DNA from 2 places in the Alteromonas sp. KUL150 genome. Region 1 is predicted to be linked to the other one. Evidence: predicted binding sites of a transcription regulator. Region 1 holds the regulator's gene; the other holds the start of a gene.
The links. Region 1 encodes MetJ, which represses methionine synthesis genes. Its sites were predicted from a motif close to TAGACGTCTAGACGTCTA; they were not measured.

Region 1 (4,098 bases):
GGCCTCGCTGGCAAAAGTTTAATATAAACTTTATACAAAAAAGGCGCATTAGCTGCGCCTTCTCGTCTGCATGTTTCGTCCACTCAAAGTGACTACCTTTGCGGATTGGTTTTACGCACCTGAACGCACACCCAACATGTGACAGATAGCATAGCTGAGTTCACTGCGGTTCAATGTATAAAAGTGGAAGTGCTTTACCCCTTCTTTTGCCAGCACTTTAACCTGATCCATAGCAATGTTTGCACCAATAAGGTTACGAGTAGCTTGGTCATCAGCATCAAGGCCATCAAACATTTTGTGTAACCAGCCAGGCACGTGTACGTTCGTAAAACCTGCGAACTTAACCAAAGTTTGGTAGTTGGTTACGGGTAAAATACCCGGTACTAAATCTAAATCTACACCAGCGGCGGCGGCTCTGTCTCTGAATCGCAAAAATACGCTAGTATCGAAGAAGAACTGCGTGATGGCTTCCGTAGCGCCAGCCTCTGCTTTGCGCTTTAAATTGAGTAAATCGAATTGGGCATTAGGCGCTTCGGGGTGTTTTTCAGGATAAGCAGCAACCGAAATATCAAAATCGGCAACGTCTTTCAAAAGTGCAACTAAGTCAGAGGCATACATCTCTGTTTTTTCTACTCCCGGCGGCAAATCGCCCCGTAGCGCTACAATACGGCGAATACCTGAATCCCAGTAGTCTTTAGCAATTTGTTTAAGCTCATCGCGGCTCGCATCGACGCAGGTTAAATGAGGAACTGCGGCTACGCCTGTCTGCTGCTGAATGCGTTTAACAACATCGTGAGTTCTGTCGCGTTCGCCACTGTTTGCACCATAGGTTACCGACATGTAGCTGGGCTTTAGCGGCGCTAAACGCTCGACCGATTTCCAAAGGGTTTGCTCCATGGCTTCCGTTTTAGGCGGAAAAAATTCAAAAGATACATCTATATCACGCAGTTCCGACAGGGACTGGTTTAATGCATCGATACCTTGCGCGTACGAAACCATGGTTTATTCTCTCAAAAATATGTTCTTATGGACGTTTAGACGTCTAAATTAAAGAATATATGTCTAGACGTCAAGAGGTTTACACTGCTCAATTGACCTTTTCGTGAACTTGTTTAGAATTTCTGTTCATAATATAAAAAGAGTAGACCGAGTTAGCACAATGGCAGAATGGAATGGCAAATATATTCACCCCTACGCAGAGCATGGCAAAAAAAGCGAACAAGTAAAAAAAGTCACTGTCTCTATCCCAATTAATGTACTCAAAGCTCTGACTGATGAGCGCACCCGCCGTCAAATAAACAATTTGCGTCACGCGACTAATTCCGAGCTGCTTTGTGAAGCATTTCTACATGCGTTTACTGGGCAGCCTTTGCCAAACGATGATGATCTGCGTAAAGACAACCTTAACCGCGTCCCGGCAGAAGCTAGACGTATTATGGAAGAGATGGGGATTGACCCAAGTTTCGAGAACAACGTAACCGAAGACGACTAATCGTTACCTTCTAATTAAAATATAAAAAGCGGCGCCCTTACTGTGAAATGATTTCGCACTAAAGGCACCGCTTTTTGCTGCGTGTTATATCAGCAATTTACAGCCTGTGTTGAGAAGCTAAAACCTGCGCTTAGCAACCTTAGCTTTCAACGACAAAAAGATTGAATTTTATTCGCTTGCGCTCTCGGGCAAACGTGCCACACCAGACGCTATTGCTGCTTTAGAAACTGCAGTTGCAATGCGTTCACAAAGGCGAGGGTCCATCGGCTTCGGAATAATATACTCTTTACCAAACGTCAGGCTGTCGCTTTTACTGGCCGCTAATACTTCCTCGGGAACAGGCTCTTTGGTAATACTGCGAAGAGCTTCTACGGCCGCCACTTTCATTTCATCGTTAATTGCCGTTGCGCGAACATCCAACGCGCCCCGGAAAATAAACGGGAAGCATAAAACATTATTCACCTGATTCGGATAGTCAGAGCGACCTGTGGCCATGATAAGGTCTTTGCGCACCTCATGAGCCAGTTCTGGTTTTATCTCAGGGTCTGGATTTGAACAGGCAAATACAATTGGGTTTTCAGCCATTAGCGCCAGTGTTTCTGGTGGCAAAACATCTGGTCCTGATACGCCAACAAAGATATCTGCGCCTTCCATAACATCTTCTAACGTCCGCTTGTCGGTATTATTCGCAAAGAGCTTTTTGTGTTCAGTTAAATCTTCGCGACGAGTATGGATGACGCCTTTTCTATCAAGCATGTAAATACGCTCGCGCTGAGCACCACACTTAATAAGCAGCTCCATACAGGCAACCGCGGCAGCCCCTGCACCCATACATACAATTTTAGCGCTCTCGATATTTTTACCCTGAATCTCTAGCGCGTTAAGCATACCTGCTGCAGTTACGATAGCCGTGCCGTGCTGATCGTCATGAAACACCGGAATTTTGCAACGCTTAATAAGCTCTTGCTCAATTTCAAAACACTCTGGCGCTTTAATATCTTCTAAGTTAATTCCGCCGAAGGTATCAGCAATGTTGGCAACAGTGTTGATAAACTCTTCTGTAGTGCGATGCTTTACTTCAATATCGATAGCATCAAGCCCCGCAAAGCGCTTAAACAGCAGGGCTTTGCCTTCCATTACAGGTTTCGATGCCAGAGGTCCTAAATTCCCCAACCCTAAAATAGCGGTTCCGTTACTGATAACGGCAACCAAGTTACCTTTACCCGTATATTTATAAGCGTTGTCGGCATCTTCAGCGATTTCTCTGACCGGCTCGGCAACGCCTGGGCTATAGGCAAGAGCAAGGTCATCGACACTATCGGCAGGCTTGGACAGCTCAACGCGGATTTTTCCAGGGGTAGGTTTAGCGTGATAATCGAGTGCGCGTTGTCTAAAATCTGACATGTAAAATGGTATCCTTGAATGTAGGGTTCATCGGTGTTTTGCCCTCGGTCTGTCGCTATTTTATTGTTGTTGTAGGTATAGATAAATTAACGTGAGCGCAATACAACTAAGCAGTTAAAAACGTCTTATAATCAATTGCTAGCGCCAGAGTTAGTACTGAACGATGTGTGTCGTACCTAAAGCGCCAGAAGGCTACTATTGAGCTATTATTCACAGAATTAATACTCACTATTAGTATGCCGTTGGCAACTCTAACACAGCTAATTACTGTGTACATATCTGATCAGAATTCTCATTTACCAATGTAGGTGAGACGTACTAATTAGACCAGTAAAATACCGCTATAATTGGCATTCATATTATTTATTTTGACCGGCTGCTTCATTCGGTTGATCTATTGAGAGAGCGTGGGTTTTAACGTTGCGTTGACCGAGTGCGACTAAATAGAATGTTTGTTTCAGCGATATCCAAGCGTCTTCAGCATTGTATGGTGAAAACCATCGTCTTTTTTAGGCGCCTATTTTGTCTGGTAACATGACATAAAAACTAATGCGAATGCTCACTTTTATGAGTGAACGCTCCACGGAGAGTTACCAAATGACAGAAAGAAAATTAATTGCCGTTCTTACCGATGTTTGTGAAACGGCGAAGCAAGGTGAAAATGGCTTTGTTTGGCTAACTCATACTGGTCACTGGAGAACGCCACAGGTAGTGGCGGTATTCACAACTGAGCAAGCAAGAAAAAAGGCGCTAAGTAGCGGATGGGATACCTGGTTCATCAATGAAGTGAATATTGCCTTGGACTCAGTTAAATCGGAGGCACAAGCCATTCATTTTGATAGCGAAGAGGCTTGTAACAGTAGCAGTAGGGGTGACTGGGAAAAGCATCTGTCGCGGCGAGATAGCTTCCATTAACTTCAAGTGACGCTGCTTGGTATAAACCATCAAAATAGAAATAATTTAAGTAATAAAAAAGCGCCATAAAGGCGCTTTTTCAAACTCGATATCAGGCTTACTTTTTGCCCAATGCACCGAAACGCTTCTTGAAGCGATCAACACGACCACCAGTATCAACGTTACGTTGCTTACCAGTGTAGAATGGGTGACATGAAGAACATACGTCTAGGTTGATGTCTTTACCAAGCGTAGAACGAATATTCATTACGTTACCACATGAGCAAGTTGCTGTGATTTCTTCGTAT
Region 2 (4,098 bases), on a different contig from region 1:
TTCAACAGCCATGTTTAAACCATCTCCACCGCCAAGAAGCCAGCCCAAACGAGTAAACGTACCCTCGTCATGAGGCAGATAAAGCCACTCTGCATAATGTTGGAAAGCCGTATTGTTAGTTTTATAGGTAGCATAAAGTTTTTGTGGAACCCAAGTATCGAAGCGTCGACTGGCGCTAATCATTCCCTGCGAACCGGCAGGGTAGGTAAAACTGCTGTCATAATAATGCGTTTCAGTAATCGATTGAACGCGATACATACTGTTGAGCTGCCATCGTGCAAGTTTTTTACTTTTAAATTGAATGGGATTGAAGTGGGCGTCAGATGTTTGTGCTGATACCGGCATTGTTATCAATGCTAATGCAATGCATAAAACGGAAGAAATACCGGTAACGACATTCATAGAAGAACCTAAGTGTAAATTGTCACCGCATGCGTAGAACGTTATCGACAAGCGGTGGTATCAATAAACAAACGAACATTTTTTAATCATAGGCTAAATGCTGGGGCTTGAAAACAGAAAGCGTGATTTTTTATTCTGCACCTTCGATAAGGCTACTTATATAAAAACGCCGCCGATTGAAAGTATCATTCGGCGGCGCTTGAACAGAGCTGTAGGCCCTTTATTTTTAAACAGAGGCTTTAAGTGCTTCCGCTTTATCTGTTGCTTCCCATGGGAATTCATCACGACCGAAGTGACCGTATGCTGCGGTTGGGCGGTAAATAGGGCGCTCAAGGTCAAGCATTTGAATAAGACCATACGGGCGTAAATCAAAGTGTTCACGCACTAATGCAACGAGTGTTTTCTCATCAACCACACCTGTACCGAAAGTATCGATGCTGATAGACGTTGGCTCTGCAACACCAATGGCGTAAGACACTTGAATTTCACAGCGCTTGGCAAGACCAGCTGCAACAATGTTCTTAGCAACGTAACGACCCGCGTAGGCTGCACTGCGGTCTACTTTTGACGGATCTTTACCAGAGAAAGCGCCGCCGCCGTGACGGGCCATACCGCCGTAAGTATCTACGATGATTTTACGACCTGTTAAGCCGCAGTCGCCCATTGGACCACCGATTACGAATCGTCCCGTTGGGTTGATGTGAAAGCGTGTATTTGTGTCAATCCACTCGCTTGGAAGCACAGGCTTGATGATTTCTTCCATTACCGCTTCACGTACTGTTTCAGTGCTTACTGAATCACAGTGCTGAGTTGACAGTACAACGGCATCAATGCCAACCGGCTTATTGTTTTCATACTTGAAAGTAATCTGGCTTTTCGCGTCTGGGCGAAGCCAGTCAAGCTTGCCAGACTTGCGTACTTCAGCTTGTTTTTGAACAAGGCGGTGAGAGTAAGTAATTGGCGCTGGCATTAATACGTCAGTTTCATCGCTTGCATAGCCAAACATTAGGCCTTGGTCACCTGCACCTTGCTCTTCTAAGCTTTCGCGGTCAACGCCTTGGTTGATGTCAGGAGACTGTTTACCAATAGCATTTAATACAGCACATGAATCGGCGTCAAAACCCATATCAGAATGCGTATAGCCAATTTCTTTTACTGTTTTTCGGGTAAGTTCTTCAATATCTACCCAAGCTGAAGTAGTGACTTCACCACCTACTAAAACCATACCGGTTTTTACATACGTTTCGCAGGCCACCCGAGCGCGAGGATCTTGCTCTAAAATTGCGTCAAGAACCGCATCTGAGATCTGATCAGCAATTTTGTCCGGATGTCCTTCAGACACTGACTCGGATGTGAATAAATGCGTGGCCATAAATGCTCCGTAAGCGTTAAATTATCAAAATAGTCGTATATTGTACTAAAACAAGTTATAAATACCAGTCTTTACTTCTAGACGTCTAAAAGTCTCTTTGTTACGAAATGTTGACAAAACCCGATCAGTATCAGGGTTATTTCTATAGAATAAAGAGACTTAGGCAAAGATAAGAGGGTTTTCATTACCGTGCTAATACGCATCGGTGAGCGTATAGACCATTTTTTACTATTACTTTCGCTATTAGCAATGAAAACTCATTGAACTGTTAGGTGGCATAGGTAAGAATAACGCCACATTCAATCGTATAAAGAAGTAGAGCAAACGCCTTATCTCTACGCTCGTCTAGCTCTGCTAGCCCGCTAAGATACGAAACAAAAGATACAAAATAAACCAGGAGACAACATGCCCTCTCGTCGTGAACTCGCCAACGCAATCCGTGCATTAAGTATGGACGCCGTTCAACAAGCTAAATCTGGTCACCCAGGTGCCCCCATGGGGATGGCTGATATCGCACAGGTACTATGGGGTGATTTCTTATCTCACAATCCTGCTAACCCGTCTTGGGCTAACCGCGATCGCTTTGTACTTTCAAATGGTCACGGCTCGATGCTGTTGTATTCTCTACTTCATCTTTCAGGCTATGAACTGCCAATTGAAGAACTAAAGAACTTCCGCCAGCTACACTCTAAAACACCAGGACACCCAGAATATGGCTATGCACCAGGTGTTGAAACCACCACAGGTCCACTTGGCCAAGGTATTAGTAATGCTGTAGGTATGGCGCTTGCTGAAAAAGTACTAGCTGCACAATTTAACCGTGACGGCCACAACATTGTTGACCATCACACCTACGCATTCCTAGGCGATGGCTGCTTGATGGAAGGTATCTCACACGAGACGTGTTCACTAGCCGGTACACTTGGCCTTGGTAAGCTTATCGCATTTTGGGATGACAACGGCATTTCAATTGACGGTGAAGTAGAAGGCTGGTTCACCGACGACACACCAGCGCGCTTTAAGAGCTACGGCTGGGAAGTGATCGATGGTGTTGACGGTCACGATGCTGAGCAAGTAAAAGCTGCCATTGAGAAGGCACAAGCGAATACGGCGCAGCCTACGCTTATTTGTTGTAAAACCACCATTGGTTTCGGTTCGCCTAATAAAGAAGGTACCGAGTCTTGTCACGGTGCACCACTAGGTGAGGACGAAATTGTTGCTACTCGCGAGAAGCTTGGCTGGAGCCATGGCGCTTTCGAAATTCCAGACGATATTTATGCGGGCTGGGATGGCAAAGAGAAAGGCTCAAAAGCGGAAAGTGCCTGGAATGACGCTTTCGCAGCATACGAAGCCGCCTACCCAGAGCTTGCAGAAGAATTCAAACGCCGTGTAAATGGCGAACTGCCAGCAGATTTCAGCGACAAAGCAGACGCTATCATCGCTGAACTTCAAGCTAACCCACAAAACATTGCTTCACGTAAAGCGTCGCAAAATGCATTAAACGCGTTTGGTCCGTTACTTCCTGAGCTATTAGGCGGCTCTGCCGACCTAGCAGGTTCTAACCTTACCATTTGGGAAGGTAGCAAAGGCGTTGAAGCAAACGATGCATCAGGTAACTACATTTATTATGGTGTACGTGAGTTTGGTATGTCTGCCATGATGAATGGTATTGCCCTTCACGGTGGCTTCAAGGCATACGGTGCAACCTTCCTAATGTTTATGGAATATGCACGTAATGCGGTACGCATGGCGGCACTAATGAAGCAGCCTGCAATTTTCGTTTACACCCACGATTCAATCGGTCTAGGTGAAGACGGTCCAACGCACCAGCCGGTAGAGCAGGTGGTTGCGCTACGTGCAACGCCTAACCTTGATAACTGGCGTCCTTGTGATCAGGTTGAGTCTGCTGTTTCGTGGAAGTCTGCTATTGAGCGCACTGACGGCCCAACAACGCTAATCTTCACGCGTCAAGGCTTAGCGCAGCAAGAAAGAACGGCCCAACAAGTTGCAGATATCGCTAAAGGCGGTTACGTACTTAAAGATTGCGAGGGTACACCAGAGCTTATTCTTATTGGTACCGGTTCTGAAGTTCAGCTAGCCGTAGAAGCAGCAGAGAAACTTACCGAGCAAGGTAAGGCCGTTCGCGTAGTATCTATGCCATCTACTGACGTATTCGACCGTCAGTCTGCTGACTACCGTGAAAGCGTATTGCCTTCTAGCGTTGTTAAACGCGTAGCTGTAGAAGCGCTGTCTAAAGACAGCTGGTACAAGTACGTTGGCTTTAATGGCGCTATCGTGGGCATGGATACCTTTGGTGAGTCTGC

Region 2: the regulator MetJ is predicted to act here: its motif matches at 1,845-1,862, upstream of metK (methionine adenosyltransferase).

The regions. Positions count from the first base shown of each region.
Region 1 is NZ_BLIJ01000047.1:50,489-54,586, reverse strand. Features, by position in the region: gene metF (methylenetetrahydrofolate reductase) at 112-999, opposite strand; gene metJ (met regulon transcriptional regulator MetJ) at 1,160-1,492, shown strand; gene GVO62_RS11340 (malic enzyme-like NAD(P)-binding protein) at 1,661-2,896, opposite strand; gene GVO62_RS11335 (hypothetical protein) at 3,494-3,811, shown strand; gene rpmE (50S ribosomal protein L31) at 3,909-4,098, opposite strand, start outside.
Region 2 is NZ_BLIJ01000033.1:107,460-111,557, forward strand. Features, by position in the region: gene GVO62_RS07640 (hypothetical protein) at 1-402, opposite strand, end outside; gene metK (methionine adenosyltransferase) at 629-1,774, opposite strand; gene tkt (transketolase) at 2,180-4,098, shown strand, end outside.